DNA from 4 places in the Marinomonas sp. CT5 genome. Region 2 is predicted to be linked to each of the others. Evidence: predicted binding sites of a transcription regulator. Region 2 holds the regulator's gene; each other region holds the start of a gene.
The links. The regulator sigma-54, encoded in region 2, starts transcription at its own class of promoters, with help from an activator protein. The targets are predictions, from matches to a motif close to TGGCACNNNNNTTGCTNT.
Positions count from the first base shown of each region.

Region 1: C0J08_RS13370 (CmpA/NrtA family ABC transporter substrate-binding protein) is a predicted target of sigma-54. The motif match lies at 1,441-1,458, and genes of this name have one in related genera.
Region 3: glnK (P-II family nitrogen regulator) is a predicted target of sigma-54. The motif match lies at 1,943-1,960, and genes of this name have one in related genera.
Region 4: cynS (cyanase) is a predicted target of sigma-54. The motif match lies at 5,027-5,044, and genes of this name have one in related genera.

Region 1 covers NZ_CP025572.1:2,830,394-2,838,062, forward strand. The annotation lists gene C0J08_RS13370 (CmpA/NrtA family ABC transporter substrate-binding protein) at 1-1,248, opposite strand, end outside; gene C0J08_RS13375 (CmpA/NrtA family ABC transporter substrate-binding protein) at 1,596-2,789, opposite strand; gene C0J08_RS13380 (ANTAR domain-containing response regulator) at 2,786-3,391, opposite strand; gene C0J08_RS13385 (helix-turn-helix domain-containing protein) at 3,580-4,215, opposite strand; gene C0J08_RS13390 (HlyD family type I secretion periplasmic adaptor subunit) at 4,321-5,649, opposite strand; gene C0J08_RS13395 (type I secretion system permease/ATPase) at 5,649-7,669, opposite strand, start outside.
Region 2 covers NZ_CP025572.1:2,554,715-2,562,383, reverse strand. The annotation lists gene C0J08_RS12040 (YhdP family protein) at 1-1,140, shown strand, start outside; gene C0J08_RS12035 (carbon-nitrogen hydrolase family protein) at 1,140-1,970, shown strand; gene yjgA (ribosome biogenesis factor YjgA) at 2,019-2,555, opposite strand; gene mgtE (magnesium transporter) at 2,562-3,914, opposite strand; gene C0J08_RS12020 (HPr family phosphocarrier protein) at 3,923-4,192, opposite strand; gene ptsN (PTS IIA-like nitrogen regulatory protein PtsN) at 4,202-4,651, opposite strand; gene C0J08_RS12010 (RNA polymerase factor sigma-54) at 4,669-6,147, opposite strand; gene lptB (LPS export ABC transporter ATP-binding protein) at 6,223-6,948, opposite strand; gene lptA (lipopolysaccharide transport periplasmic protein LptA) at 6,949-7,470, opposite strand; gene lptC (LPS export ABC transporter periplasmic protein LptC) at 7,454-7,669, opposite strand, start outside.
Region 3 covers NZ_CP025572.1:3,771,641-3,779,309, forward strand. The annotation lists gene C0J08_RS18065 (YifB family Mg chelatase-like AAA ATPase) at 1-889, opposite strand, end outside; gene C0J08_RS18070 (TIGR02450 family Trp-rich protein) at 998-1,213, shown strand; gene C0J08_RS18075 (accessory factor UbiK family protein) at 1,278-1,517, opposite strand; gene C0J08_RS22670 (DUF4466 family protein) at 1,744-1,869, opposite strand; gene glnK (P-II family nitrogen regulator) at 2,016-2,354, shown strand; gene C0J08_RS18085 (ammonium transporter AmtB) at 2,394-3,659, shown strand; gene C0J08_RS18090 (carbon-nitrogen hydrolase family protein) at 3,858-5,387, shown strand; gene radA (DNA repair protein RadA) at 5,497-6,885, shown strand; gene C0J08_RS18100 (DUF1289 domain-containing protein) at 6,882-7,166, opposite strand; gene C0J08_RS18105 (COG3904 family protein) at 7,201-7,669, opposite strand, start outside.
Region 4 covers NZ_CP025572.1:3,876,816-3,884,484, reverse strand. The annotation lists gene C0J08_RS18605 (M20 family metallopeptidase) at 1-581, shown strand, start outside; gene C0J08_RS18600 (Rid family detoxifying hydrolase) at 610-1,017, shown strand; gene C0J08_RS18595 (1-aminocyclopropane-1-carboxylate deaminase) at 1,346-2,362, shown strand; gene C0J08_RS18590 (Lrp/AsnC family transcriptional regulator) at 2,444-2,896, opposite strand; gene C0J08_RS18585 (sigma-54 interaction domain-containing protein) at 2,988-4,832, opposite strand; gene cynS (cyanase) at 5,103-5,543, shown strand; gene C0J08_RS18575 (formate/nitrite transporter family protein) at 5,599-6,411, shown strand; gene C0J08_RS18570 (bifunctional protein-serine/threonine kinase/phosphatase) at 6,491-7,669, shown strand, end outside.

The DNA.
Region 1 (7,669 bases), 280 kb from region 2:
TTCAATCAAAGATTTTGCCGCTTGTGCATAAATGTCTGGACGATAAACGTCTTTCGCCGTTTTCATATACCACTCATCGGATTTTGGCTCAGCAATCTGTCCCCAACGGCGCATTTGCGTTAAGTACCAAATCGCATCGCTGTAATAAGGGTAAGTTGCGTTATGACGGAAGAATACGTTGAAGTCTGGAATCTCGCGTTTATCGCCTTTCTCATACTCAAAAGTGCCTGTCATACTGTTGGCAATAACATCATAGTCCGCACCAACATATTGGCTGCGAGAAAGGATTTTTACTGCTTCAGGGCGATTCGCATTGTTGTTTTCATCTAACCATTTCGCCGCGCGAATCATAGCCTTCACAACGCGGATATGAGTATTTGGATATTCTTCAGCCCAATCACTGCTTACCCCAAACACTTTCTCAGGGTTGTTCTTCCAAATTTCATAATCGGTAATAACTGGCACGCCAATACCTTTAAATACCGCTTGCTGGTTCCAAGGTTCGCCTACGCAATAGCCAGAAATAGTTCCAGCTTCCATGGTAGCTGGCATTTGTGGCGGCGGTGTCACAGACAACAAGGCATCGGCGTTAATTTGACCGCTAGTATCACCTCGCTCTGGTGCGTAATAACCAGGGTGAATGCCACCAGCAGCAAGCCAGTAACGTAATTCGTAGTTATGAGTGGATACAGGAAACACCATCCCCATTTTGAAAGGCTTGCCTTGGGCTTTATAGCCATCGATAACAGGTTTTAACGCGCTAGCACTGATTGGATGAACGGGCTTACCATCTGGGCCGTTAGGAATGTTTTTCTTCATTTCATCCCAAACATCGTTTGAGACGGTAATGCCATTACCATTCAAATCCATACTAAAGGCTGTCACTACATGAGCTTTCGTACCGTATCCGATAGTTGCCCCTAGCGGTTGACCCGCTAGCATATGCGCACCATCTAACTGACCATCAATGACTCGATCTAATAATACTTTCCAGTTCGCTTGCGCTTCTAAAGTGACATACAAACCTTCATCTTCAAAATAGCCTTTTTCGTAGGCAATAGCCAATGGCGCCATATCTGTTAATTTGATAAAACCAAATTTCAGCTCTTCTTTTTCTGCATAACCTAGCTCTGCATGAGCAGCGCCAGTTATTAGTACAGAACCCAATACGATAGACAGACTTATTTTTTGAGTGGCATTAACAAAGATCGGCAAACCAATAGCCGTTTTCAAACATCTTAGGTTCATAATCACGCTCCGCTTAAGGGGTTAAACACTACAAAACAAAAAAAGGCGCATGCAAATCACAATCTATGTGTTCGCAGGCGCCTTTGCCATTCAAAGAAAGTCCTACATTGGACAATCAATAATGTGGGTGATAACTAACTACCGTTGCTAGACTCACCAAAATTTTAATCTCTATGTTTCTATCTCTCTTCTAAAGCACACAATGTGCCAAGAAAATTAACCATCTGATTTTAAAGATTTTTTGTTACTACACTACAATTAAGTGTAAGCAATAAGCACAGACAGTCACTTTGTTTGCCCAATCATCATGCAAGCCGCACCAAAATAAGACACCCATCTCAGATTGATTACTTTATAAAACCACTCAAAATACCATCGGGGTGCAATCGTATCTTTCCAGACGCCACGGCCTCCAACCAACCAGATTCATCGTCGGCCGATAAATGCCAACTCATATGATCTTTTTCTCCTATTAGCCCCAAAGCTTTAAAGTAAAGATCCTGACGATAAACCTGCTCTGCAATTGTATTCAGCGTCTTAATATCCCCCAATTGATGCCAGCGATGCATTTGCGCCATGATCCACAAAGCATAACTTGGCAAAGGCTTATTAATTTCATGACCTGAAAAGCGCTGATAGGCTTTCATCGGCCAATCAAATTGGCCTTTTGGCTTAATGGCACTAAATCCGTACACCAGTTGTTCTAACGTACAATTCAAATAATCTGGATGGCTTAAAATACTAAGTAATTCCGTTTGATTACTTGGCTCATCAACCCATAAACACGCTTTTTCTAACGCTCTAATAATTGATAAATGCACTTCCGGATTCTGTTCAGCCCATGCGGAATTTACGCCAAACACTTTTTCAGGAGTACTTCCCCATATCTCATAACCTGTCACGAGCATGTGCCCCACCCCTTGCTCTACTGCAAGGCTGTTCCATGGCTCTCCCACGCAATAACCATCAATATCACCGGATTTTAAGCTATCGAGCATTTTTACGGGTGGAACAACAACTATTTGCACATCTTTATCGGAATCAATTCCGGCTCGGCTTAGCCAGTCTCGCAATTGATAATTATGGGATGAATAAGGGTAAACCATGGCAAAACGCAATGGGTCGGCATCCATACTTCGCGCATCGAGCAGTCTTTTAAGCGCTATTCCACTGCGGATATCAGTAGAAGACTCAGCATAATGCTGCAACTCTTCATACAAGGCATTTCCTATCGTGATGCCGTTACCATTATGACTGACAGTAAAACTCGTCTGCATAGCCGTCTTAATAGTGCCAATACCTAAACTGGCGGCAATCGGCATAGACGCCAACATATGTGCACCATCCAGTAAACTAAAGGCAACTTTATCGCGAATACTTGCCCAAGACGCCTCTTTAGATAACACCACTTCCACGCCTTCTTGGATGAAAAAACCTTTTTCTTGAGCAATAACAAAAGGCGCACAATCGATAAGCGGAATAAATCCGATGCGGACAGGCTCGCTAGTTTGAATAATAGTATTTGACTGTGTCAGGTTCACTTTGAACCTCCCATTAATTCCATAACAGAGATGATATTTCGAGCAACATCCGTCATTCGCTGACTGCGATCCATAGCGAGTTTTCGCAGTGCTTTATAGGCTGCGGGTTCATCACATTGTTGATGCTTCATGATCAGCCCCTTTGCTTTTTCTATCAGCTTACGGTCTTCAAGTTGGCTTTTTACAGAGTCCAACTCCATCCTTAATGCTTGGAACTCTCGAAACCGCGCAATGGCAACTTGCAGCAAAGCTTTGACGCTGCCGCTATTAACGCCATCCACGACATAAGCACTCACACCAGCGCGAATAGCCGCTTCCACGTGCCGGGAATCATCTTCTTCAGCGAACATAACAATAGGACGAGGGTTATCTTTGGTAAGTCGAGACATATTTTCTAACATATCGCGATCAGGAGATTCGATATCAATAATGACCATATCTGGCTGGCATTCAGTAACCGCTTCCGTGAGGTTTTTCGCATTCTCCAGCCGTCTAATAACACGGTAACCACTATCTATCATGGCTTGTTCTACAATGGCAGCCCTTGCAGGCTCATTATCCACAAGCATCACGGTTAATTCTTTTTCAGGGGGAGCTGACATGGTGCATTCTCATAAACAAACATAAAGTGTCGTAATTAGAAAATGCAAGATGTGCGCCATTAGGACACACAATTTATTGGAATAATTAGGTTAGAAATAGAGTTTTTTAGACGAATTAACTAAAAAACATTATGAAGATGATAAAGTCGAACAAAAGTAGTGCAAGAAAATATTATTAACGATCTAAATTAATGCACACCATACCGAGACTGGGCTAACAAGGCTAATGCCAATCTATCTTTCGTTTTCGTTTTTTTGAAAATGGAAGTTAAATGAGCTTTCACTGTTCGCTCAGTAATATCCATTTCTTTGGCTATTTGTTTATTAGATAAACCTTTTGAAATAAACTGAGCAACACTTAACTCTCGCTCAGATAACTCTTCCAATTCATCATTTTGAATCTCAGTGGGGACAACCGATTGCATAATCAGCTGTTGGATGAATGCCTTACCCCCCCAAATTTCACCTGAGTCCACAACTGACAAGACTAAAGAAAGCTGTTCCTTCCCTATATAAGGTGCACATTGCCCACTCACCCCAGCGGAAAAAAGCGTCAAAGAAGCCGCTTGATTCAGCTGATTCGGAAAAACAATAATTTTCAGTTCAGGAAAGTCAGTAGACAAGGCAACAACCTCCTCAACCTGTTCTGAAAGCAAAGAGTCTTCGAGATAAATAAAGCAATATGAAAAAACAAGAAAAGTGTCTTCTAATATTTTGCGTACTTCATCAAAGGCCATAGCTCTTACTAAAGAACTTTGCTCGGAAGTAACCTGATTCCAATGTTTCCATACTGCATCGTCCGTATTCAAACACAAAATATTCAAAATAATCCTCGTCCTATCAAGTTCGATGCGACCATTTTAACCAGCAAATAATAGCGAATTGTTAACATTTGTTAACATTGATTACATTAGAAAATAAATTTGTAATTATCTCTCACGCAACGCATTCTGTTTTGCCTTTAAAATCGGTTTTAATAAATAATCCAACAGGGTTTTCTTACCTGTAATAATATCTACACTTGCCTGCATACCAGGAATAATAGGTAAAGGTGACTCTTTTGTACCTAGATAGTTTTTATCCGTTCTTACACGGACTAAATAAAAACTGTTGCCTTCCTCATCTAAAATTGTATCGGCACTGATGTTTTCAACCACACCATGCAAACCACCAAAAATTGCAAAATCGTAGGCTGATAATTTCACCACGGCACTCAAACTAGGCTTAATAAAACCAATGTTTTCTGGGCGTACTTTGGCTTCTATTAAGAGCGAATCCTCTATTGGTACGATTTCAAGCAAATTCATCCCAGGCCGGATAACACCACCGACGGTATTAATTTGAATTTGCTTAACGATACCCTTAACAGGAGAGCGAACTTGGGTTCTTGATACCTTATCTTCAAGAGAAACATTTGATTCTTTTAGCTGGTCTAATTTGCTTTTTACTTTGGTCAAATCTTCTTGCGCATCCGCTCGAAATTTCGCTTCACTCTGCTGTAAATTACTTTGTGCTTCTTTTAAAGCGGAACGGGCACGTGGAATAGCAAGTTCTGTAGCTTCTAAATCCCCTTGCAATTGATTTACATCTCTCTCTAGCTGAAGCAGCTCTACCCTAGAAACAGCACCTTGTTCAAACGCTGGTCGTGTTAAATTCAGCTCTTCTTTCGAAAATTTATAACTCTTCTTCAAATTGTCTCGCTTAGCTTCTAACTCAACAATTTCCTGTTTTTTCTGCTCTATCTGCTGCTGAAATGATGACTGATTTGTTCGTAAAGATTCTAATCGATTGTTGTATAAGTCTAATTCGCGACTCACAACAGAGGGATGCTCTTTTTTTATTTCAGGATCAAATTCAGGTTTTTTACCGTACGATTCAGCTTGCAAACGCGTAGCACGAACTTGCAAATTGATCGATTCAGCTTGCTGTTCACGCAGTGAAGAAACGGCTTCAGTATTTTCAATGGTCATTAATACCTGATCCGTATCGACTACCTGACCCACTTTGACATTAATTTCTTTAAGAATCCCACCTTCTAGGTTTTGAATTTGTTGCACTTGGCTGGAAGGAATCACCTTGCCTTCGCCCACCGTTACCTCATCCAGTGACGTATAGTAAGCCCACACTAAAGCTGATGAGATAAAAAGAAAAATCACCCAAAGGATAATTCGACCACCACGCGGTGTTTTTAGCATCAAAGCAGCATTTCGATCTGTTAAATATTCTAAATCTTGTTGCGATATCGGCTTTTTACTCATTAGCTAACCTTCAATTTGCCTTGACGAAGCGCCTCATGTACCTGCGCTTTTGGACCATCTGCAATTAATCGACCATTATCCATAACGATAATTCTATCTACCATGTCCAGCATTGAGGCCTTATGCGTAATCAGAATTAAAGTCTTGTCTTTAATTCCATCTATTAACCGACGCTTCATTCGAGACTCTGTGGTGTTATCCATTGAAGCCGTGGGTTCATCTAAAATCAAAATAGGTGGATCAAATAATAATGCCCTAGCAATGGCAATACTTTGACGCTGGCCTCCTGATAGTGAAGCGCCACGCTCACCAACAATACTGTCTAAACCACTCGGTTTACGATTAGCAAACTCTGAAACACCAGATAAATCCGCTGCTCGAATGATGGCATCATCTTCCATATAAGGCACACCCATGACGATATTATCCTTAATCGAGCCATAGAATAAATTAACGTCTTGCGACACAGAGCCAACATTACGACGTAAATCGGTTGGATTCACTTGACGCAAATCCACACCATCAATTCTTATCGCTCCACTGTCAGGCGTATATAGGCCAGTCATGAGCTTGCCAAGTGTCGACTTTCCTGAGCCAATCCGACCAATAATAGCGACTTTTTCCCCTGCCTTAATGTTAATATTAATCGCACTTACAGCCGCTTGCTCTTGCTCTGGATAAGAGAAGTTTACTCCTTCAAACTGAAAATCCCCCTTAAATAAAGGACGATGAACAAATTTCACGTTATCAGGTTTTTCAACTGGCGAGGACATGATTTCGTTAAGCGAAGTGAAAGCCGATTTTGCTTGGTTATAACGTGTTGCTAGACTGGCCACTTGCGCCATTGGACCAAGCGCCCTCCCTGTTAGCATCACCGAAGCCACCAGAGCCCCCATACTCATATTGCCTTCAGATATTTGATATACCCCAACAATCACAATGATAACGGTTGTAAGCTGTTGCGCTACCATGGCAAAAGAGGATGAAGACTGAGATAACTGACGCGTTTTCACTCCCCAATCAGCAATATTACCAACCGCACTTTCCCATTGCTTTTGCATCACTCCTTCAGCGTTATTCAACTTGACACTTTCCGCGTTGTATAAACTCTCAATCAATACTGCATTCTTTTGCGAGGCAGTCTTTTGACTCTCCTCAATCGACCTTCGCAACGGAATTTGGATGATAATGCTATAAAGAACAATCAGGAAAATGGTGATAATAGGAATGTAACCAACCGGACCACCAATCAGCCATATCACACCAATAATCAAAAACATAAACGGGATATCGACCAGAGTGGTTATCGATGCTGAAGTAATAAAGTCTCGAATACTTTCGAATTCCTGAAGGTTTTTAGCAAAGGCACCAACAGACTTAGGCCTTGACGCCATTGTAATGTTATTCACTTTAGAAAAAATGGCCGCTGAAATTAGTATGTCGGACTTTTTACCAGCAATATCAATAAAATAAGCGCGTAGCGTTCTCAATAAAAAATCAAACAGATACACAACAGCGGCACCAATAGCCAACACCCAGAGCGTATCAAAGGCATTATTTGGCACCACTCGATCATAAACATTCATCACAAATAAAGGGCTGGCTACTGCAAAGATGTTAATGAGTAAAGAGGCAATAAAAACATCCCGATAAATTCGCCAAGAACTGACAACAGTCCCCCAAAACCAATGGCTTTTTTTATTCTCTTCTTCGTCGTTTTTTTCTGAGCGCTTATCAAATTGGTATAACGGACGAACAAAAAAGCAATATCCCGTGAAAGATTCTGCAAGTTGATCCACAGAAAGAACAAGTTCACCTTCTCCGGATTCAGGGCGGAGTATCTTCGCTGTTCCGTTTTCTTTATTAAACTCCAGCAAAATACAAGCCTGCTGGTCTTTTAATAAAAGCACAGCGGGGAGCACCATGTCAGGAATTTTTGCTAAAGGACGTTTAACAAAGCGAGCACTAATACCTATTCGCTTAGCAGCACGTTGGAAAAGTGCTGGCGTCATTGCATTAT
Region 2 (7,669 bases):
GGTTCGCCAAAGAGTTCCGATGACAGTTTTGAAGTACCAAAATTACCCAAATGGTTAAGTCGAGTAGATTTAATCGTAGATGAAGTAAATGTTAATACTGAGAATACTTGGCACAATTTTAAGGTTTCATATAATTCATCGGCTGATAAGTTGCTCTATGTCAGCTCGGATGAAATGAATTTTTCATTGCAAAATGTAGATGATAAGCCAGATTTGCACTTTGGTTTTTTAAGTTGGAATACGGCGAAAGACAATGATTCTGGTGCAACGAAAGCCAGTTCTAAAAAATCACCGATCTCAGTTAGGCAAATTCCTAATATGTCATTGTCCATAGACCAACTGTATTTTAATGGTAATCCGTATGGTGACTGGAAACTGAATGTTTCCCGTGATGGTGATCTTGTTCAAGTTGATCCAATATCAATGAAATTAAAAACAGGAAGCTTTCTGGGGCGTTTATCTTGGTTAGATAAAGGGGAAAACTCTAAAGTTGATTTGTCTCTTACTGCCAAAGGTGAAAATCTGGCTGAGCTGACGCATAAGTTTTCTAATGAATCGATTGTGTCTTCAAAAAGCTACAATATTGATGTTGGTTTGGGCTGGAAGGGTCATCCTTTTTATTTTGATAGGCAGTCTGTATCTGGGCATATTGATTTCTCGGCTAAAAATGGCAATTTCAATAAGGTAGATGAATTGCCAGCTTTCTTGAAGGTGTTAGGTATATTTAATATTGGAGCATTGAATAGGCGATTGCTGTTGGACTTCTCAGATGTTTATGAGCCGGGTCTGACATACGATGAATTTAAAGGAAAACTTAAGCTTGATAAAGGAATCATAAACACTGCTTTGCCTATCACTATCAGTGCGCCATCGGCTGAACTTGTGGTGGCAGGTAAGGCTGATATTGTTAATGAAACGTTAGATGAAAAATTAACGGCAACTTTTCCTTTATCTGGGACACTCCCATTAGCAGGTCTACTTTGGGGAACTCCTCAATTGGCTGGTCTTTTGTATATTACAGATAAATTAATTGGTGATCAGTTGTCAAAAGTCACAAGTGTCCAATATACCGTGAAGGGACCTTTTAGTGATCCTGTTATGACACCTGTTCAATACCGACCACTAGAGAAAAAAGATTGATGAATACATTACCTGTTGCTGCTATCCAATTAACCAGTACCAAGGATTGGCGTGATAATTTATTGCAGGTAAAGCAATTAGTGGACTCTGCAGTCAAGGAAGGTGCTAAGTTAATCGTCTTACCAGAAAATGTTTTTTTGTTTTATGGCAAAGGTATGAGGGCGCTGGCGCAATCAGATGAACAAGATATTCTACTAACGGAGATATCTGAGCTTGCCAAAGAGTATGAAATTTACCTTGTGGTAGGATCTCATCCTGAATTGTTAAGACCGGATGGATCAGTAGTAGCTAATGGGAGAGTTAGGCAAACTTGTTGGGTTATTGGTCCTGATGGTGTTTTCCTTGAGCGTTACGATAAAATTCATCTATTTGATGTAATGGTTGATGATAAAGCAGCATCTTATAAAGAGTCAGATTTTATAGAGGCGGGTGAACTAGCATTAAAGGTGATTGATATCGAGGGTTTTAAAGTTGGTCTCAGTATTTGTTACGATTTGCGGTTCCCTGAGTTGTATCGAGAGCTTGGAAAATTAGGGGCGGATATATTGTTGGTCCCTTCGGCGTTTACTTATGTGACGGGGAAAGCTCACTGGAATACTTTGCTATCAGCGCGGGCGATTGAAAATCAATGTTATGTGCTAGGTGTGGATCAATGTGGTTGGCATAACGAAACTAGGCAAACTTTTGGCCACAGTGTCTTGTACTCACCTTTTGGTCGTGAGCTAGTAGGCTTGCTAGAAGAACCGGGCTATTTTGTATTTACAATTACCAAGCAGATGCTTGCGGACTGCCGGCAGAAAATGCCTTGTTTAACTCATAGGCGAATGTAATAAGAAGCCTGTGCTCTAAGAGCAAGTCAGTGGAGCACAGGCTTAAAATTATTCTGTTAGGCCAAGGCGTTTTTCTTCTGCTTCACGTAAAAAGCGAAACAGCTTTTTACGGTTTGTTGTATTTCCTCCCTGGGAAACTTCTTTTTGGGACTGACGTATTAATTGTCTTAACAGCTGAATATCTTCGATTTCAGGATTTTCGTCTAAATATCGAGACAATTCTTCTTTGCTGTTCTCACCAATTAGCGCATCTCGCTTAATTTCTAATTGATGAAAAAGCTTATTGTATGCTGCAGATGTGGTGTCAAATAGAGCGACACGCTGTGCAATGGCTTCATGGTCTTCAGTACGCATGATCTTGCCAATGTATTGTAGGTGTCTTCTCATAGCTTCGTGCTTTTTAATGCGATCTGCTTCGGCAAATGCTTCGCGCAAAGTGTCTGACATTTCTACTTTTTTAAGCTGGTTTTTGCTTAGACCTAGCAGTTTTTTTCCAAGATCTTGCAAGGCTTCCATTTCACGCTTGATCTGGGTTTTGCTCTTAGGGATGTCTTCTTCGTTTTCAAATTGATCAAAGTCTGTCATGGGAACCTATATTAGAAAGATAGTGGCGAGACCGAGGAAGGATAAAAAACCAACGACATCGGTCACGGTAGTCAAAATTACGCTGCCAGCAAGCGCTGGGTCGATGCCAAGTTTTTTCAGTAAAATCGGCAGAAGTGTACCAGTGGTTGCTGCAAATAGCAGATTTATTATGATGGCGCCCGCAATGATATAGGCAATCTTGATGTTGTCAAACCAAAGTGCGGTGAGGACGGCAATAACCGTCGCCCATAAAAGGCCATTGAGGAGGCCAACAATCAGTTCTCTATTGAGCAGCCAACCGGTGTTGGTGGAGCCGATTTGATTGAGCGCGATACCACGAATAACTAGGGTGAGTACCTGTGAGCCTGCAATGCCGCCCATACTGGCGACAATGGGCATAAGGATCGCTAGAGCGACAACTTGGTCTAATGTGTCTTGGAATAAACCTATTACATAAGAGGCTGTGAAAGCGGTGATTAGGTTTATACCAAGCCATACTGCACGCCGCTTGGTGGTTTTCATGATGGGAGCGAAGGTATCTTCGTCATCGTCGAGACCCGCCATGCTTAGCATGGAGTGCTCCGCTTCATCGCGGATAACGTCTACCACGTCATCGATGGTAATACGGCCGAGAAGTTTTTTGGTTAGGCTATCAATAACAGGGGCAGACACTAGGTCCATTTTTTCAAAAAGCTGAGCGACATCATTGGCTTTAGTTTCGGCTTCTATCACCGTGTATTCCGTTTCCATAATGTCTCGGACGGTGGCATTAGGGTCTGAAACTAATAATTTGGTTAGGGGGAGGGTGCCAAGAAGCCGATCGGATCGACTAACAACTAAAAGATTGTCAGTCATGTCGGGTAAAGAACTGTGGCGGCGTAAATAGCGAAACACAATGTCGACAGAGATATTTGGACGAATGGTGATGGTGTCCGTATTCATTAAGCCGCCAGCAGAATCTTCTGAATAGCTTAATAGTGCCTCGACCCGCGTTCTATCTTGTGCGGTCATTGAGGCAAGGACTTCTTTAACGACTTTTTCTGGTAAGTGTTGAAGTAAGTCGGCTAAGTCATCGCTCTCAAAATGTTCGGATACGGCGATAAGACGCTCTGTATCCATGTCTTTCATGAATTGAATACCAATATCTTCGCTTAGATATTGTAGGACTTCACCTTCGTTTTTGTCCTCGATTAATTCCCATAGGAGTTTACGTTCTTTTGGTGGGGAGGATTCGAGTAGTCGAGCAACATCTTGAGCAGGCAAAGCGCCGTTAAGTAAATAACGGATTTGCATCGTCGCACCGGATTCTAACGATTCGGTGACAGTTTGGAGATGATTAAGTGTGTTTTGCTCTGACATGAGGTGTATTACTCATCTTCGCCGAAACGATTGTTAATAAGCTCAATGATGGCTTCAATCGCTTCTTTTTCGTCATCTCCATTAGTTTTTATGTGAATTTCAGTGCCTTTACCGGCGGCCAGCATCATCATTGCCATAATGCTTTTGCCATCAACATTTCGTCCTTCTTTTTCAATCGTAATATCACAAGAAAAACGAGATGTTGTTTCAATGAGTTTGCCAGCTGCACGAGCATGAAGGCCAAGTTTGTTGATAATAATTACGGACTCTTCCTGCATGCTATTTTCCTATATAAGGGATTCAAAAATACTTAATAACTCTTCATTAGTTTGTGCTGTACGTAACTTGTCCAACGATTCAGCGGATTGAGCAAGTTCTGCTATTTTCGCTAACGTTGAAAGATGTTGGTCACATTCGTTGGGTGGAACGATAAGTGCGAATATGAGATCAACTGCTCTTTTATCAATCGAATCAAAGTCAATGGGGGTTTGTAAAGACATAACAACAATGGCTGTGTGGTTTGCTGTTTCAAGGCGGCAATGGGGGATGGCTATGCCATTGCCTATTCCCGTACTGCCAAGCTTTTCCCTCCCCAGAAGGGCATCATAAACGTCTTCGTTATTGCAGTGTAGGCGATTTGATGCAACATCAGCGATATTTTCTAAAACACGTTTTTTGCTAATAATGTCTTGCTTTGCAAGTACGAGTTCAGCTTTTAGTAATGATTTCAAGGACATGATAAAATGCTTTCCGTTTAGATCAGTCGTTTTCGTTCATTGGAAGGAGGGATGTTCATCGCCTCTCGATATTTTGCAACTGTGCGTCTAGCGACCTGTATGCCTTGATCTGCAAGGATGGCGGCTAGCTTATTATCACTTAATGGCTTTTTAGCTGGCTCATCAGCAACAAGTTTTTTAATCATAGCTCGTATAGCGGTAGAAGAGCATTCTCCACCTGAAGCCGTGTTGACGTGACTGGAGAAAAAGTACTTCAGTTCAAAAATACCTTTTGGGGTATGCATGTATTTCTGTGTTGTAACCCTTGATATGGTCGATTCATGCATGCCCACTTCTTCCGCAACATCATGAAGTACCATGGGTTTCATAGCTTCTTCACCTAATTCAAAAAAATCGATTTGACGACTTACAATACAACTGGCTACTTTGAGCAATGTTTCGTTACGACTCTGTAGGCTCTTCATAAACCATTTCGCCTCTTGAAGAGAGGTCTTGATGTATGTTGCATCTTCTGACGATGTGGTGGAACTTGCCATAGCCGAATAGGTTTCATTGATTTTTATCGGAGGAAGGGCATCATTATTGAGTTCAACTTGCCATACATCATTACGCTTTTTCACAGAGACATCAGGAATAACATAGTCTGTATCATCGGCATCAATAACTGAACCTGGGCGCGGGTTAAGTTGCTGTATTAAATTAATAACTTCTTTTAACGCTTCGTCTTTTAGTTTTGTTTTGCGCGTTAATTGAGCAAAATCACGATTACCTAAAAGAGGTAAATAATGATCAATCAGGTTGTAAGTGCTTTTATATAAAGGGTGGTTTTGGAATGCTTCGAGTTGCACAAGCAAGCAATCGCGTAAGTCAATTGAGCAAACACCAACAGGATCAAAACGCTGCAGTCTATGTTGGACGGCGATCACTTCTTCTAGGTCTAAGTCTTCAAGTTCGGTGCTAAGAGACTCACAAATATCTTCGGGCGAAATGCTTAAATAACCATCGGGCTGAACACATTCGATAATGGCGTAAGCGATTTCTATATCTCGATCCGAAATGTGTGTCAGATTTAGTTGCCAGATTAAGTGGTCTTGTATGCTTTCTGCTGGTGCATTACGGCTTTCAAAGTCGCTTTCACCCTCAAAACTATTATGGTCACTAACAGCGGCAGAGCTTTGGTAAGTATCGTCCCAATGACTATCAATGGATAATTCTTCAGGGATACTTTCAGTCCACTCAGATTCAATGCGTGGTTCTTCGCTGTTGTCGGCTGAAGTATTGTTATCCGCTGCGGCGCTTTTAGATTCAATGCTGGGTGTGACGTCGACATGAAGTTGTTCATCTTCATCGAGCTCTAAAAGAGGGTTTGATTCAAGAAATTCATGGATTTCTTGTTTTAAATCCAACGTTGAAAGTTGCAGCAAGCGGATAGCCTGTTGCAACTGCGGCGTCATAGTCAGCTGTTGGCCGAGCTTTAATTGTAAAGACTGCTTCATAGAGCAACTCTTTCTATTTGAATGAATTGGAATGAGTTATGCATACTACTCCCTTTCTACTGCAATGATAAGGGGTTACAAACGGAAGTCGTCACCTAAATAGACCTTTTTTACCTGCTCATTGTTGATGACGGTGTTGGCGTCGCCTGATGCAATGATGTACCCATTACCTACAATGTAGGCTTTGTCGCAGATGTCTAATGTTTCTCTTACATTGTGATCGGTGATAAGGACACCGATACCACTTTCTTGCAGATGCTTTATGATTAGCTTGATATCACCCACTGAAATAGGGTCAACACCAGCAAAAGGTTCATCTAGAAGGATGAACTTTGGGTTCATGGCTACAGCGCGAGCAATTTCAACCCGACGTCTTTCGCCACCAGATAATGCCATACCTAAGTTAGTTCGAATATGAGTTATATGGAACTCTTCTAAAAGCTCTTCTAATCTCTCTAGTTTCTGTGCTTTTGACAGCTTTTTGCGAGTCTCTAAAATCGCTAAAATATTATCTTCGACGGACATTTTCCTAAAAATAGAGGCTTCTTGAGGTAAATACCCAATTCCCTTTTGAGCTCTTGTGTGCATGGCATCATTAGTTACATCTAGTCCATCAATAAATATACCGCCAGCGTCGTTGGTTACCATGCCTACGATCATATAAAAGCAAGTGGTTTTGCCTGCTCCATTGGGCCCCAGTAGGCCAACAGCTTGCCCTGACTCTACAGCAATGGATACGTCTTTTACGACTTGGCGCTTCTTGTAGCTTTTGGCTAAGTGTTTTGCTTCGAGTGTTGCCATTTATTTCTTGGCCTCAGGTGCTGAGTTAGACGTTTGTGGCTGGAGTGTCATTTTTACTCGACCAGAATCTTTTTTCTCTGCGGTAAAGGTGCCGTCTTGAATCATATAAAGAATATAATCGGCAGAAATTGAATTCTGCATTCTAGTAAGGTTGCCGTTGCCAAAAATTTCTAGCTTAGATTCGGTCGTAGAATAGTTGATGCTATCTCCTTTACTGATGACAAAGTTGCCACTCCAGTCAATTTGTTGACTGAATTTTGCTGGTTTACCTGTTGCTTTGATACTGCTGAACTTTTTAGTTTGAGTGTCTGTTGTGATTTTTAAATAGTCGGCATGAATTTCAATTGACCCTTGTTTAACAAAAACATTGCCTTTGTATATCGCCTCACCGGAGTTTTGGTCAAACATGGCTTCGTCTGCTTGTACTTCAAGTGGTTTGTTGATGTCATCAGGTAATGCATAAGTGTATTGGGCAAATAAAACTGAGGTAATTAATACACTTAAGTTAATGAATTGTTTCATATTTTCCTCGTACCGACCCTGTCATTAGGACTTCTTCTGAGTTTATAAAAGTTTTAATCGTGTTAGCCGATGTTTCGCCCTGTGTTGAAATAAGGATAGGGTTTCCATAGCTAGTTAATGACTGATCTTTGTCTAAATAGTGGATGCTAGCAGCATTAAGTTTAATGTCTTCAGTTTGAAGGTAATTTTTCGTTGCCTT
Region 3 (7,669 bases), 1.2 Mb from region 2:
CGCAGTGTGCTAAAGACGCCTCACCAGGTTGAGGGATAGAACCTCCTCCCACTAGTGCAGCGGCAGAACAAGAGTGATGTGGCGATCGAAAGGGACGCTCTGACCAGTACCAATCTAGGCCCATTTTTCGACCCGCTACGGATTGAACGGATGCAACTGCCAGCGCTTCCGCTTCTGTCATGGCGGGCATAATACTGGGTAAACGAGACGCTAGCATGGTTTTTCCCGTTCCTGCGGGGCCGATAAAAAGCAGATTATGTCCACCTGCCGCCGCAACTTCTAAGGCTCGACGGGCTTGATACTGGCCTTTCACATCACGCATGTCTTTATGGTCTAAAGGCAAGGGCTCGGCTGGCTTAGATTCACAATTGGGTAGTTTACTTAACTTTAAGAGATGAGCTGTCACTTGGGTCAGATGTTTAGCAAACACGGCATCCCCCTCGACCAAAGCCGCCTCTTGCTGATTATCTTCGGGTAGAATTAATTGCCGATTCGCTTGATGGCAGGCAATCGCGGACGGCAACAAACCCGATACACCGCGGATATCACCAGACAGGGCTAATTCACCAATAAACTCGGTATCTCGTAAATTCAATTCTCCTAGCTGACCGGACGCTACCAACACACTGATCGCAATGGCTAAATCATATCGCCCCCCTTCCTTCGGAAGATCGGCTGGTGCTAGATTGATCGTGACGCGCCGTGTGGGGAATTCAAAATGACTGTTGATGATAGCGCTACGCACACGATCTTTGGCTTCACGAACGGCGGCCTCGGGCAAGCCCACTATATTTAATGAAGGCAATCCATTTGAAATATGGGTTTCAACGGTAACTAGAGGGGAAGACACGCCCACACGGGCGCGACTATAAATAGTGGCTAAACTCATGATCTCTCCTTGATCAATTTTATGGTGCTGTTTTTAATAACAAGCAATCCAGCTTGTCTTTTCTTTCGTATCTCTTTGTCTATTCACTTATTTAAGGTTTAAAGCGTCATGCACAAAATAAACCCAAACAAGCTTTTGATGTCAAAATGGACATCCACTTCACCACAACAAAAAGAAAAACATTTCATTGTTACGACAATCATACGAGATGAAGACGACAAGGTTACTGAGTGTGTTCTTGAAGCCGTCATTAACAAAAACGAGTACCTTTTACCTTGGCAAGACTTAACATCACCAGATCACTGGCTCCAAGGTTGGAAGTAAAAGCTAGCGACTTTCCTGTCAAATATGGTTCTTTCTTCCCAAACCCACTTTGTCAAAATGCGGTCTACTCTTTTTCTTCTAACTCATTTAAACGAGCTTCTAGCATCGCCAGCTTTTCTCGATATTTAACTAGCATGGCCGCCTGAACCTCGAATTCCTCTCGAGTAACCAAGTCCATCTTGCTTAATGTATTACGCGCAACTTCATGTAGTTGTGCTTGTATCTCTTCTTTAGGGAGTTTACCAAGTGTTTCGGCAGCTTGCTCTAATCCTGTTCCGAGTTGCTTTATAAATTGATCAATCATGTCACTCTCTTTAATGGGCATTTGCAATGCTTAATAGTATAGAAGCCAGAGCAAGTTACAAACAAGTTCTCACCTCTCACATCTTGTGCACTAACGCCCTATTTATTAACACTTACTCAAATAAAATAGCCTCTTTTCTGTGCACAACCTGAAAAAACACCATTGCCATTTCATCAAATCCACCAAATAAGGCACACGTAGTCTTAGTGATAAATTGCTTTATTTTCTATTTAAAACCAAGGATATAGAACAGATAAATACAGAAAGAGTTTAACCAGACTCCAGCTTCTTGCACCAAGTTAATGCAGAAATTCGGTACAACATCCCAATATGCCGCACTAATTAAAGCCATAGATAGCTCTTTTTAATTTCTAAAAATAGACAAAATCCTTACAAAGCCTTTGATATAGCGGTGTAAACATAAATGGCACACATATTGAATAGAACTAAGTACCTGCGATACGACAATAAAACTGACTTTCTAAGGAGACAGTGGGTATGAAGCTTATAACTGCCATCATCAAGCCATTTAAACTCGATGATGTTCGAGAAGCACTTTCTGAAATCGGCGTTCAAGGTATCACCGTAACAGAAGTAAAAGGTTTCGGACGTCAAAAAGGCCATACAGAACTATACCGCGGCGCTGAATACGTAGTGGATTTTTTACCTAAAGTAAAAATTGAACTTGCCATTGCAGACGAAATGACTGACCAGGTGGTTGAAGCCATTACTGGTGCTGCAAACACTGGCAAAATCGGCGACGGTAAGATTTTTATCGTTAACCTTGAACAAGCGGTTCGTATTCGTACCGGCGAGACTGGTGTAGAAGCAGTTTAATCACTGCTCGAATTATACAAGCCTTTAGGGGGGCGAAACATGCAAGATCAAATTTTTCACTTACAATATGCCATGGACACCTTTTATTTCTTGGTGTGTGGCGCGCTGGTTATGTGGATGGCAGCTGGGTTTGCCATGTTGGAAGCAGGTTTAGTACGTGCCAAAAACACCACTGAAATTTTAACTAAGAACGTGGCTTTGTTTGCCATTTCTTGCATCATGTACCTAATTTGCGGCTACTCCATCATGTACGGTGGCGAGTGGTTCCTTACAGGTATTCAAGATGTAGATGTAGCTTCAACACTAACAGACTTTGCTGGTCGTGAAGGTGGATTTGAAGGTGGCTCTATCTACTCAGGTGCATCTGACTTCTTCTTCCAAGTTGTGTTCGTAGCGACAGCCATGTCTATCGTGTCTGGTGCCGTTGCTGAGCGTATGAAACTTTGGTCATTCCTTATCTTTGCGATTGTAATGACTGCATTTATTTACCCAATGGAAGGTAACTGGACTTGGGGTGGCGGTTCTGTATTCGGCATGTTCAGCCTTGGCGACCTTGGTTTTACTGACTTTGCTGGTTCAGGCATTGTTCATATGGCAGGTGCCTCTGCTGCACTAGCCGGTGTTTTGGTTCTTGGCGCTCGTAAAGGCAAATACGGTCCTAACGGTGAAGTTCGTGCCATTCCTGGTGCTAACCTTCCTCTAGCAACTCTAGGTACATTCATCCTTTGGATGGGTTGGTTCGGTTTCAACGGTGGTTCTGTATTGAAACTTGGCGATATCGCAAACGCTAACTCTGTTGCTATGGTGTTCTTGAATACAAATGCGGCAGCGGCAGGCGGTGCTATTGGTGCCCTATTACTTGCGCGAATTTTGTTCGGCAAAGCCGATCTAACAATGCTTCTAAACGGTGCACTAGCTGGTCTGGTAGCGATCACTGCGGGTCCAGATACACCATCAGCTCTAGGTGCGACGTTAATTGGTCTTGTTGGTGGTCTGATTGTTGTTGTGTCTATCCTAACTCTAGACAAGCTAAAAATTGATGATCCAGTGGGCGCGATCTCTGTTCACGGTGTTGTGGGTCTTTGGGGCTTGCTAGCGGTGCCACTAACAAACGATGGCACAACCTTCGGTGGTCAAATTGCAGGTGCTCTTACTATCTTCGTCTGGGTATTCGTTACTAGCCTAGTCGTTTGGTTGATCATCAAAGCCATTATGGGTATTCGAGTAAGCGAAGAAGAAGAATACGAAGGTGTAGACTTCTCTGAATGTGGTATGGAAGCTTACCCAGAATTCAAAAAGAGCTAATACCTCTTCTTAAAACCTCCATGTTTTAAATGATAACCCTCGCCTCGGCGGGGGTTTTCTTTTGCTAATACTATTGAGTTAATTGTTTACGCCCTCATCACTACTCAATCAACATGATACTGACTCACAATCTTCTACTTACCAACACAGATAAACGGTATCATGCCTTACATAAAAGACCGATTTATAGAGGCCAGCATGCACGACGATTTACATTTAACGATTCGTAACCTCAGCAACAACGATTATGACGAGATCAAAGTATTGATGGATAAGGTCTATCATGATCTTGGCGGATCTTGGCCAGAACACACTATTCACAAACTCATCAAAGACTTTCCTGAAGGGCAAATTTGTCTGGAAGACCATGGCAAAATTGTCGGATTGGCCCTGTCCGTACAGGTCAGCTATCAGCGCTTTAGTAACCCACATACTTACGATGATCTTATTGACCAAAAAGAAAATATTCTAAATGACGCCCGTGGTGATGCCATGTATGGCCTAGATGTTCTCATCGCACCAGAGTACCGTGGCTACCGCCTTGGTCGTCGCTTGTACGAAGCCAGAAAAGACTTATGCCGCCAACATAATTTACGCGCAATATTGGCAGGTGGACGCATTCCTAACTATCACGAACACGCCCACGAAATGAGCGCCGCGGAATATCTAGAAGCCGTACGTGAACGTAAGCTTTACGACCCTATTCTGACGTTTCAATTATCGAACGACTTCCAAGTCACGCGCCTATTAAAACGCTACCTACCTGAGGATGAAAAATCACAGGGTTTTGCCACTTTATTAGAATGGAAAAATATCTTTTTCGAACCCGATACCAATGTTATTCGCTCCCGAAAAACACAAGTTCGAATTGGTGCCATTCAATGGCAAATGCGTGAAGTCGAAAGCGTTGACGAGCTCTTGAAGCAAGTTGAATACTTTATCGACGCTGTGTCCGATTATAAAAGTGACTTCGTCTTATTCCCTGAATTCTTCAATGCTCCCTTGATCGGATTAAGCCCAGACCAGCGTAACCAAACCGAAGCGATTCGCTTCTTAGCAAGCTTTACTGAGCGCTTTATTAATGAGATGTCTCAGTTCGCTGTCAGTTACAACATCAACGTCATTACAGGCTCAATGCCAGTAATTGAAGACGACATAGTCTATAACGTCAGCTACTTGTGTCGTCGTGACGGCACAGTGGAAGAACAGAAGAAAATTCACATCACCCCTCATGAGCGCCGTGATTGGGTCATTGAAGGTGGTAATGACTTAAAAGTCTTCAACACCGATGCTGGCCGGGTAGGTATCTTGATTTGTTACGATGTGGAATTTCCAGAGTTGGGTCGCTTATTGGCCGAGCAAGATATGGACATTTTGTTTGTTCCATTCTGGACTGACACCAAAAATGGCTACTTGCGTGTCCGTCGCTGTGCCCAAGCTCGGGCTATCGAGAATGAATGTTATGTGGTTATTTGTGGTAGCTGTGGCAACCTACCACAGGTAGAAAACCTAGACATTCAGTATGCACAAAGCTCGGTGTTTTCACCTTCAGATTTCTCTTATCCACACGATGCGGTTATGGCAGAAACCACGCCAAACACAGAAATGATCATGTTCTCGGATCTGGATTTGGATAAATTGAAACTGACTCGAAGCGAAGGCTCGGTAAACAACTTAAAAGATCGCCGCACGGACCTTTATTCGGTTAATTGGAAAAAGTCCAAATAAGCGAAATCGTTTTTTCCTGTGATAACATGGACGTTATTACCAAACGCTTATTTAATAAGACTGATCAAAGGCGCTGTTAGCGCCCTTTTTTACGACAAAAGAGACTCTAATGGCCAAAGCAAAAACCGCTTTTGTATGCAATGAATGCGGAGCCGACTACGCGAAATGGCAAGGACAATGCCAAGCCTGTAGTGCATGGAACTCCTTATCCGAAATTCGCCTCACCTCTGGCAAGACTTCCGCTCGAGTATCTGCTAGCCAAGATCCACGTTATCAAGGTTATGCTGGTGCCGTGACAGGCATTCAAAACCTATCCGATGTGGATTTAGGCGATGTGCCACGTTTTAGTTCTGGCGCAAAAGAATTCGATCGGGTGTTAGGTGGTGGGTTAGTACCCGGCGGTGTCGTGCTGATTGGCGGACACCCAGGCGCAGGCAAAAGTACCCTCTTGCTACAAACCATGTGTTGGTTAGCACAACAGCAAAGTGCCTTATATGTCACAGGGGAAGAATCCCTGCAACAAGTCGCCATGCGAGCAAAACGTCTTGGTTTACCAACAGAAAATTTAAAAATGCTTTCGGAAACCAATGTAGAGGCTATTTTAACGACCGCCCAGCAGGTCAAACCGAAAATCATGGTCATCGACTCGATCCAAGTTATGCATTTAGACGGTGTCGAGTCCGCTCCAGGAAGCGTCTCTCAGGTAAGAGAAAGTGCCGCCGTATTAACGCGCTTCGCCAAGCAAACCCAAACCGCAGTATTACTGGTTGGGCATGTGACTAAAGACGGTTCTTTGGCGGGTCCAAAGGTACTGGAACACATGGTGGACTGCTCAGTATTACTAGAAGGGTCTGAAGATTCTCGCTTTCGCACCCTCCGTGGCATGAAAAACCGCTTTGGAGCGGTAAATGAACTAGGTGTTTTTGCCATGCTCGAAAATGGCTTAAAAGAAGTCAAAAACCCAAGCTCTATTTTCTTGAACCGAAGTAATCATCCCGCCGCTGGCAGCCTTGTGATGGTGGTTTGGGAAGGAACTCGTCCCTTGCTAGTCGAGCTTCAAGCTTTGGTTGATGATTCTGCTTTAGGTAATCCAAGACGCGTGACCGTTGGTTTTGATCATAACCGATTGGCCATGTTATTGGCCGTTTTACACAAACACGGTGGATTATTAACGTCTGACCAAGACGTATACCTTAATGTGGTTGGCGGTGTAAAAGTACTAGAAACCAGTGCCGATTTAGCCGCCATTGCCGCGGTGGTATCGAGCTTCCGAGACAGAGTGCTACCCCATGATTTGGTGGTGCTTGGCGAAGTGGGTTTATCAGGTGAAATTCGCCCTGTTCCTTCCGGTCAAGAACGCATTAGTGAAGCGGCAAAACATGGTTTCACAAGAGCGGTAGTGCCAAAAGCCAATTGCCCAAAGAAACCGATTGAAGGTATGAAAGTGATTGGGGTTGATCGCCTATCGGAGGCGCTGGATGCCATTTTTGAGAATTAATCGTTTGTTAATTCAAATAAATCCGTAATCGGCTCATCATCCATGCCATAAGGTAAGGCTTTCGCTGAGTCGGCGTCCAGCCTGTCTTGGCGCGCTTTTAGTAAACGCGCTCGACGCTGTTTACATAGGTCGAGCACGTGATGGCGTTGTTCATTGGTTAAAGAAAACCAGTGAAAGCGCTCTTCTCGGCTTCGCAAGCAGCCTTTGCAAAACCCCTTCGTACTGTTCTCACACACTCCACGGCAAGGGCTTTCTATGGCAAACAGTTCAATTTGTTCCAAGATGCCTCCGTCAAAGCCTATGTATGAGTTCTTACTATTCTGTCGCTAATTGGAAATCGTACACTTCTTCTGGTGATAAAAAATAGACTCGATCCGCTGGTGCCGCCTCCAAAGAAAACCAATAAAAACGCTCTGGAACACCCATTTCTAGATAAAAATTAACGTAGGTAGCATGCACAGGATCCGCTTGGTTCAGACTTTTCGCACTGACCTTGGTGCCATCTGACCAGGAATGGACACCAACCCCAGCACCAGCACCGATACTGCGTTTCACCCCTCCTAAGAATAGATCAACGCCACCAGAAAGCACGTAACCCGTTGATGCAATCCTGGTATTCAAACCTAGTCGTCTAATCAAGCGCGCCCCTTCCATCGTCGCTTGCTGATCCACAGATCCGGGCACATCCACCAATACCAATTCTGTGACATTGGGATTTTTTCGTATCATATCACTTAGCTGCTTTACTAAGTCTGCACCTAAAACACCAGATAAATAAGCCGTA
Region 4 (7,669 bases), 1.3 Mb from region 2:
CAAGTTTTGAAATCTCCGTTAAAGGAAAAGCGGCGCATTCAGGGGTAAACCATGCGGATGGCGCCAGTGCCATTGGTGGTTTGGCTTCGATAATCACCGAGTTGCATGAGCTGACCAATTACGAAACGGGTGTCACCACCAATGTCGGCTTAATCAGTGGTGGAATCTCTTCTAATACTGTCGCGGCTGAAGCGAATGCGCGTTTGGACCTACGCTACATTACGAAAGAGCAAATGGTGGAGGTGATGGATGCCATTCAGGACATCATTGATAGGCCAAGATTACATGGTGTGACGGCCACAGTGAAGTTGCTCTCAGCGTTTCATCCATTTGAATCTAGTATGAGCGAAACATTGCTCAGCCATTATCAAACTCAAGCGGAGTCGCTCGGTTTTTCTGTCGAAGGGGAGTTTACCGGAGGCTGCTCAGACGCGGGTTTTACTTCTTCAATGGGCGTGCCGACTTTGTGTGGCACTGGGCCTGTGGGAGCCAAAATGCACACAGATGGTGAGCTTTGTTTGCTTAATACCTTTGTACCTCGTACTCAAGCGGTTGCTAAGAGTGTGTTGCTTTTGCCGTAAAGGTGAATCTTTTTGAAGGAAAGAAATTATGCTTCATTCAATTGAAACCAAGTTAGCACCATCCGAAGCCGATGTTTGTTCACAAGCAATAAAGTCAGGGAACTGGACATTTATATCAGGGCAAATTCCTCTCGTTACTGAATCTAATACCTTGTTACAAGGCTCGATTACTGAGCAAACAGCTCAAGTTTTTGAAAATTTGCGTGCGGTTGCAATGGCATCTGGTGGTTCATTGGAATATGTGGTGAAACTGACTATTTATCTTAAAGATATGGCGAACTTAGCGGAATTTAATCAGGAAATGATTAAACATTTTTCATCACCACTTCCAGCTAGGGCGGTTGTCTCGGTAAGCGGTCTGCCAATGGATGCCGAGATGCAAGTGGAAGCTATTATGATGATTTCAGACCCTGTATGGGCGCTTGCTGTTACCTAATCTTTTACATTATTGGTTACCGCCCTTAAAACCGTTTTTAAATTCTTTTATGGATTTTAAAAGCGGTTTTTTTTGTCGCAATTCTCTTTAATTTATTACGCTATTACTTTGTGGGAAGGTTTCTTTTATTTGGTGCAAATAATGTTATTTGTGCGGTGAAATAATATTTCGATATGGTGATTTTTGTAAGTAAATTTATGTCATATTTTATTTTTTATTTGCTTATTTTTATAAAAATTAATCGATATTAGAGAGCACCTTTCATTATTATTTCGCTAGTCTGGTGGTAGTTAAAACGATACATTTTCACTGATAAGGAACGACCACTATGAACTTGAAAAAATTTGAACGTTACCCACTTACCTTTGGACCAACACCTATTGAAAAACTACAACGCTTGTCCGATCACTTAGGTAATGGTGTTGAAATTTACGCAAAGCGTGAAGACTGTAATTCTGGTTTGGCCTTAGGTGGAAATAAGCTTCGTAAGTTGGAATACATTGTGCCTGATGCCATTGCCTCTGGTGCAGATACGTTAGTGAGTATTGGTGGCGTGCAATCTAACCACACACGTTTGGTGACAGCGACAGCAGCCAAAATCGGTATGAAATGTCGTTTGGTGCAGGAAAGCTGGGTGCCCTTTGAAGATGCGGTTTATGACCGAGTGGGTAACATCTTGATGAGCCGAGTGATGGGGGCGGATATTGATATTGTCGATGATGGTTTCGATATTGGCATTCGCGAAAGCTGGAAAAACGCCATTGAAGACGTAAAAGCCAAAGGCGGTAAACCTTACCCCATTCCAGCCGGTGCTTCTGTGCATAAATATGGTGGTTTGGGTTATGTAGGCTTCGCAGAAGAAGTGCGTGAGCAAGAGAAAGAGCTGGGCTTTAAGTTCGATTATATTGTGGTTTGTACGGTAACTGGTTCGACTCATGCCGGTATGGCGGTTGGTTTCGCGGCGGATGGACGTTCAAAAAATGTTATCGGCATTGATGCGTCAGGCACCATTGAGCAAACCCATGCACAAGTGCTTTCCATTGCACAAAATACAGCGGAATTGGTTGAACTTGGTCGTGAAATAACGGCTGAGGATATCGTTATCAAAGACGGTTACGCATATCCTGCCTATGGTGTGCCATCTGAGGAAACAAACGAAGCGATTCGATTGGTTGCACGTTTAGAAGGGATGATGACTGACCCTGTGTACGAAGGTAAATCTATGCAAGGTCTAATTGACCTAGTGAAGAAAGGCTTTTTCCCAGAAGGTTCGAAAGTGCTTTATGCGCACCTTGGTGGTGTGCCAGCCATTAACGGTTACAGCTATATTTATCGTAATGGCTAATATTGGCTAAATGTCTTGTATCCATCAGCAAAAAGGCTTCCTTCGGGAAGCCTTTTTACTGCGTACTAAGTTAGTACGTTATTAAAACGCTAGTGGTGCATTGTCTTTGACTTCTTTCATGACAAAAAAAGTGCGCAGTTGGCGTACGCTTGGCAAAGCCAGTAACTGATCACTATGCAGTTTATTAAAGTCAGCCATATCTTTGACTCGTACCTTTAGAAAATAATCGAAGTCACCGGCAACCAAATGACAATCGAGTATGAAAGGTAACTTAGCGATCGCCTCTTCAAAAGTACTAAAGCTTTCTTGTGTTGATCGATCTAACACCACGCCAACAAGAACTAATGCGCTGCGTTCTACCTTGTCTGGGTTGATGATTGCACGTACTTCATTGATGTAACCCTCCTTAAAAAGCTGGTGAGTTCTACGGTGACAAGTCGCTGGGCTGACGTTAACTTGTTCAGCTAAATCCGCATTGGTTAAGCGGCCATCTTGTTGTAATAAGCGTAGGATTTTCTTATCAATCTTGTCCATGGAAATGGCCTTGTATTTTAAATTTTTAGAATAAATGAAAGAGTATTTTTGAAATTATCAAAAAAATGCAATAAGTAGACTTTTTTCTGTATTAAGTGTGAGGCTTGCTTATGCCGTATTTTTTGATTTTAGAGGAAAGCGTAGTGGGTTTTAATCCTAATAAATTTGCCGCCCCGTCTTCACCATAAATCTTGCCGTTACACTGCAGTAGTGCTTGTCGAATATTGTTTATTTCCATGTTCTGTTGCTCTAGTTTGGTGATAACCGCTGGTTGAGTGGGTTGAACTTGGTCGGTTTTCATAGCTGGCTGGTTGGCTTTTAGTTCGAAATTTAATTTTCCGCCTTTTGCTAAGATGACTTGCCTTTCTATTATGTTTTCTAATTCGCGGATATTTCCCGGCCAATCATAGGATTGCAAATGCTTAATTTGCTGCATCGAGATTGACGGTTTTGGTTGGTTAAATCGTTGGCATAACTTAGTGATTAGATGGCTTAATAATAGAGGAATGTCGTCTAAACGTTCGCGCAATGGTGGAGAGTGAATAGGGAAAACATTCAAGCGGAAATATAGGTCTTCACGGAATGTTTGTTCGGCAATTAATTGTGTTAAATTTCGGTTTGTTGCGGCAATGACTCTAACATCCACTTTACGTGTGACGGAATCTCCAACCCGCTCAAACTGTCGCTCTTGTAATACCCGCAATAGCTTTCCTTGTAAATGTAACGGCATTTCTCCGATTTCATCCAGAAACAAGGTGCCGCCATCCGCTAATTCAAAGCGACCAATTCGATCGGCTATGGCTCCGGAAAAAGCCCCTTTTACGTGGCCAAAGAATTCACTTTCAAACAATTCGGTAGGAATTGCTGCGCAGTTTACACGAATTAGTGGCCTTGATTTTCGGTCACTAACATCGTGGATAGCTCTGGCAATAAGCTCTTTGCCTGTTCCAGACTCTCCAATAATTAATACATTTGCATTGGTTGGGCCAACAAGCTCGATTTGGTTCACTAAGCGTTGTACGGCAGCACTTTGACCGATGATTTGGTGATGATTGAAGTCAGCACTGAGCTCTTCAAGTAAGTAGGCGTTTTCAACTTCCAATTTTTGTTTTAACGACGCGACTTCATCCAGCGCACTAAGCAGTTTTTCTTGGGTGCGTTTTCGTTCGGTAATGTCTCTAAAAATAACTACAGCACCAACAAGCATGCCCTCGTCTGTTATTGGTGTGCTGGTATATTCTACAGGGATCGGGCGTCCATCTTTAGACCAAAATACTTCGTTTTCTACGCTATGAATAATGCCATCATTGAAGGCTGCATAAATAGGGCACTGGTGGTCTGGATAGTAACTTCCATCGTCATGCTTATGATGGATGATTTCATGTATTTTAAGGCCCGCCAGTTCACTTTTTTGCCAGCCTAGAATGTGTTCTGCTGCTGAATTAAAAAAGGTGGTGCAACCATTAGTATCTACACCATAAATACCGTCACCAACAGCCGATAATAGTAATTGATTATGACGCTCCATTTCTTCAAAAACCGTTTCTTTGTCATTCCATTTTGAATAGCCCTCTTGGTAATGCAACTCAGCAGCCGATTTATGGCGTAGCGCAAAACCAACTTTGCTGTCTTCACAACTTAACAAAATATGGGGTTTTAAATAGCGAGCGTTTATTTCTAAGTGGATATTCTGTTGCCCAATTTGAATAAACAGTTCGCTGCACCACGCTTGACCACTTTCCATGACCTGCAAGGTAAAGTTGTGAAGTTTTTCGAGACAGCCAAGAAAAAATTGGCTCACGGTGTATTTGGCTAAGTTTGTTGAATCAAATTGAAACATCTGCGCAGCTAATTGATTTGATTGCAAAATTTTATTATCGATTGGATCGATTAATAACATTGCTGTTGGGGCATAAGTAAATAGATTTTGCTGCATTTCTGGCCGCCTTCATTTTCGTGTGTTTTGAATTTTCAGCTTTAGTAAAAAGATAAGCATCTTTTAGGCCAAACAACGAAATATCGTTACCAAAGCAACGAATTTTCGTTAATCACGAAATATCGTTGTTTTTTTATCGCAATAGAAAATAAAAAAATCATTTAAAATCAATGATTTGTTTTTTTTCTGCCTGTTGGCATGCTTATCGCTATAGGTACTACACGCAGTCGATTTTTAAAAATCAGTAGTATCAAGTGACGAGGTAAGCAAATGAAAAAGATTGATGTGACGGAAGCCATTTTCGCGATAAAGAAAGAGAAAAATTTAACCTGGGAAGCGATTGCTGACGCGGTAGGTATGACAGATGTGTGGATCACATCCGCTTGTTTAGGAATGAACAGCTGTACAGAAGAAGTGGCTGAAAAGTTGGTGGCGTTTTTGGGGTTACCTGCAGAAGCAAAATCCGTCTTGATGGAATATCCAACCAAAACATGGGATGAAGCCATTCCACAAGATCCACTCATTTATCGTTTGTATGAAGTGGTTGGAGTTTACGGTCCGACATTGAAAGAAGTAATTCAAGAGAAATTTGGTGACGGCATTATGAGCGCCATTGATTTCTCCATGACGGTAGATAAGGAAGAAAACTCCAAAGGAGATCGTGTGATTTTGACACTGAACGGGAAGTTTTTGCCATATAAATCTTGGTAATTGTTTCTTTTAAAAAGTGAATCTTAGGTAATTTTAAAGATAAGAGGGCGTAAAAATGGCTTATATAGAACCAAGTGAGTTTGTCACTAAAATGGTCGATGCAGGTGAACAAAAAGCCTATATGTCGACAAAAGACACTATCATTCGAGCTTTTATGGCGGGAGCGATTTTAGGGTTAGCTGCAATCTTTGCTATTACAGTAGCGACTAAAACGGGTAGCCCATTAATAGGAGCCATCCTATTTCCTGTTGGCTTTATTATGCTGTATTTAATGAAGTTTGACCTATTAACGGGAGTGTTTACTTTAGTGCCTCTGGCTTTATTTGATAAGCGTCCGGGCGTGACACCAGCGCAAGTGCTGCGTAATTGGGGCTTGGTGTTTATCGGCAATTTTGGTGGCGCATTAACTACGGCATTTTTCATGTCATTTATTCTGACTTATGGCTATTCAACGGATGGTGGGGCGTTGGCCGCTAAGGTAAGTTCCATTGGTGAAGCGCGTACTCTGGGTTATCAATCTCATGGTGCGGGTGGTTGGTTTACCATCTTCATTCGTGGCATGTTGTGTAACTGGATGGTGTCTATGGGGGTTGTTGGTGCGATGATCTCCACCTCGGCGGGCGCCAAAATGGCGGCAATGTGGATGCCTGTTATGCTGTTCTTCTTCATGGGATTTGAACATTCCATTGTGAACATGTTCTTATTCCCATTCTCCATGATCATGGGTGGTGATTTTACTTTCATGGATTATTTGATTTGGAACGAAATTCCAACTGTTTTGGGTAATCTAGCGGGTGGCTTGTTATTGGTCGGTTTACCCCTTTACCTGACTCATGTGAAAACATCGGCATCACGTAAGCTCGCATAGCCTGTGCTGTGTTGAACACGACTCTTAACTCTGCAAGCATTTGTGTTTGCAGAGTTTTTTGTTTTATGAAGAGAGTAAAATGAAGACGTTAAGCATTCGGGTTGGTAGTTCAAGCCATAGAGGCAGAAAAGATGTTAATCAAGACTTTTTAGGTTGCCAGATCCCATCAGGACCTTTGTTAAATACAAGAGGAGCGGCTTTTGCTATGGCTGATGGCATCAGTTCGAGCCAAGTGAGTCAGGTCGCCAGTGAATTTGCCATTACGCGATTTTTAGAGGATTTTTATCATACCTCAGAGGCTTGGTCGGTGAAGGCATCAGGCGAGAAGGTCATCAAATCCATTAATGCGTCCCTTTATTCTCAAACACAAAATGGCCCCAGCCGGTTTAATAAAGACAAAGGCTACGTCTGCACCTTTGCTGCCATGGTATTTTGTATAAATACGGTTCATCTTTTTCATGTCGGTGATAGCCGAATTTATCGTTTGGTGGATGGCCAACTCGAACAACTTACAAAAGACCATCGCCGTGTCGTGTCTACTCATGAAAGTTATTTGACGCGTGCTTTGGGCATAGAGCCGATTGTAGAGCTGGATTATCAAGCCCTTCCGATAAGCAAAGGCGATGTCTTTGTCATGGCAACCGACGGTGTGTATGAATTCCTTGCTGGTGAGCCAATAGCCACTTGCCTAGCTGAGTCAGAAAGTTTGGAGCAGGCCGCCGAACAAATGGTTATGCAGGCATTGGAAAATGGCAGTGATGATAACCTCAGTATTCAAGTGGCCCGAGTTGAGGAGGTACCAATTTATCAGTTGGAGGATGTTCAGCCGAGTGTCGGTTCACTCCCTTTACCTCCATCGCTAAGAGAACGCATGTTATTTGATGGTTATGAGATACTTCGTTCCATTTATGTGAGCAGTCGCAGCCATGTGTTTTTAGCCCGTGATATGGACAGCGATAAACGGGTGGTAATTAAAACACCATCGGCAGAGTTGAGCGATGATGCTGCTTACCTAGAACGTTTTATGTTAGAAGACTGGATTGCAAGACGACTCAATAATCCTCATGTCGTTAATGTCATTGAATCACCAAGACAACGGCATTTTCTCTATCTGGTGACGGAATACATCGAAGGTCAGTCTCTTGCCCAGTGGATGATAGACAATCCCAAACCCACCCTAGAGCAAACTCGTAATATTATTTCGCAAATTGCCAATGGCCTGCAGGCGTTCCATCGTAAGAGTATGATTCATCAAGAT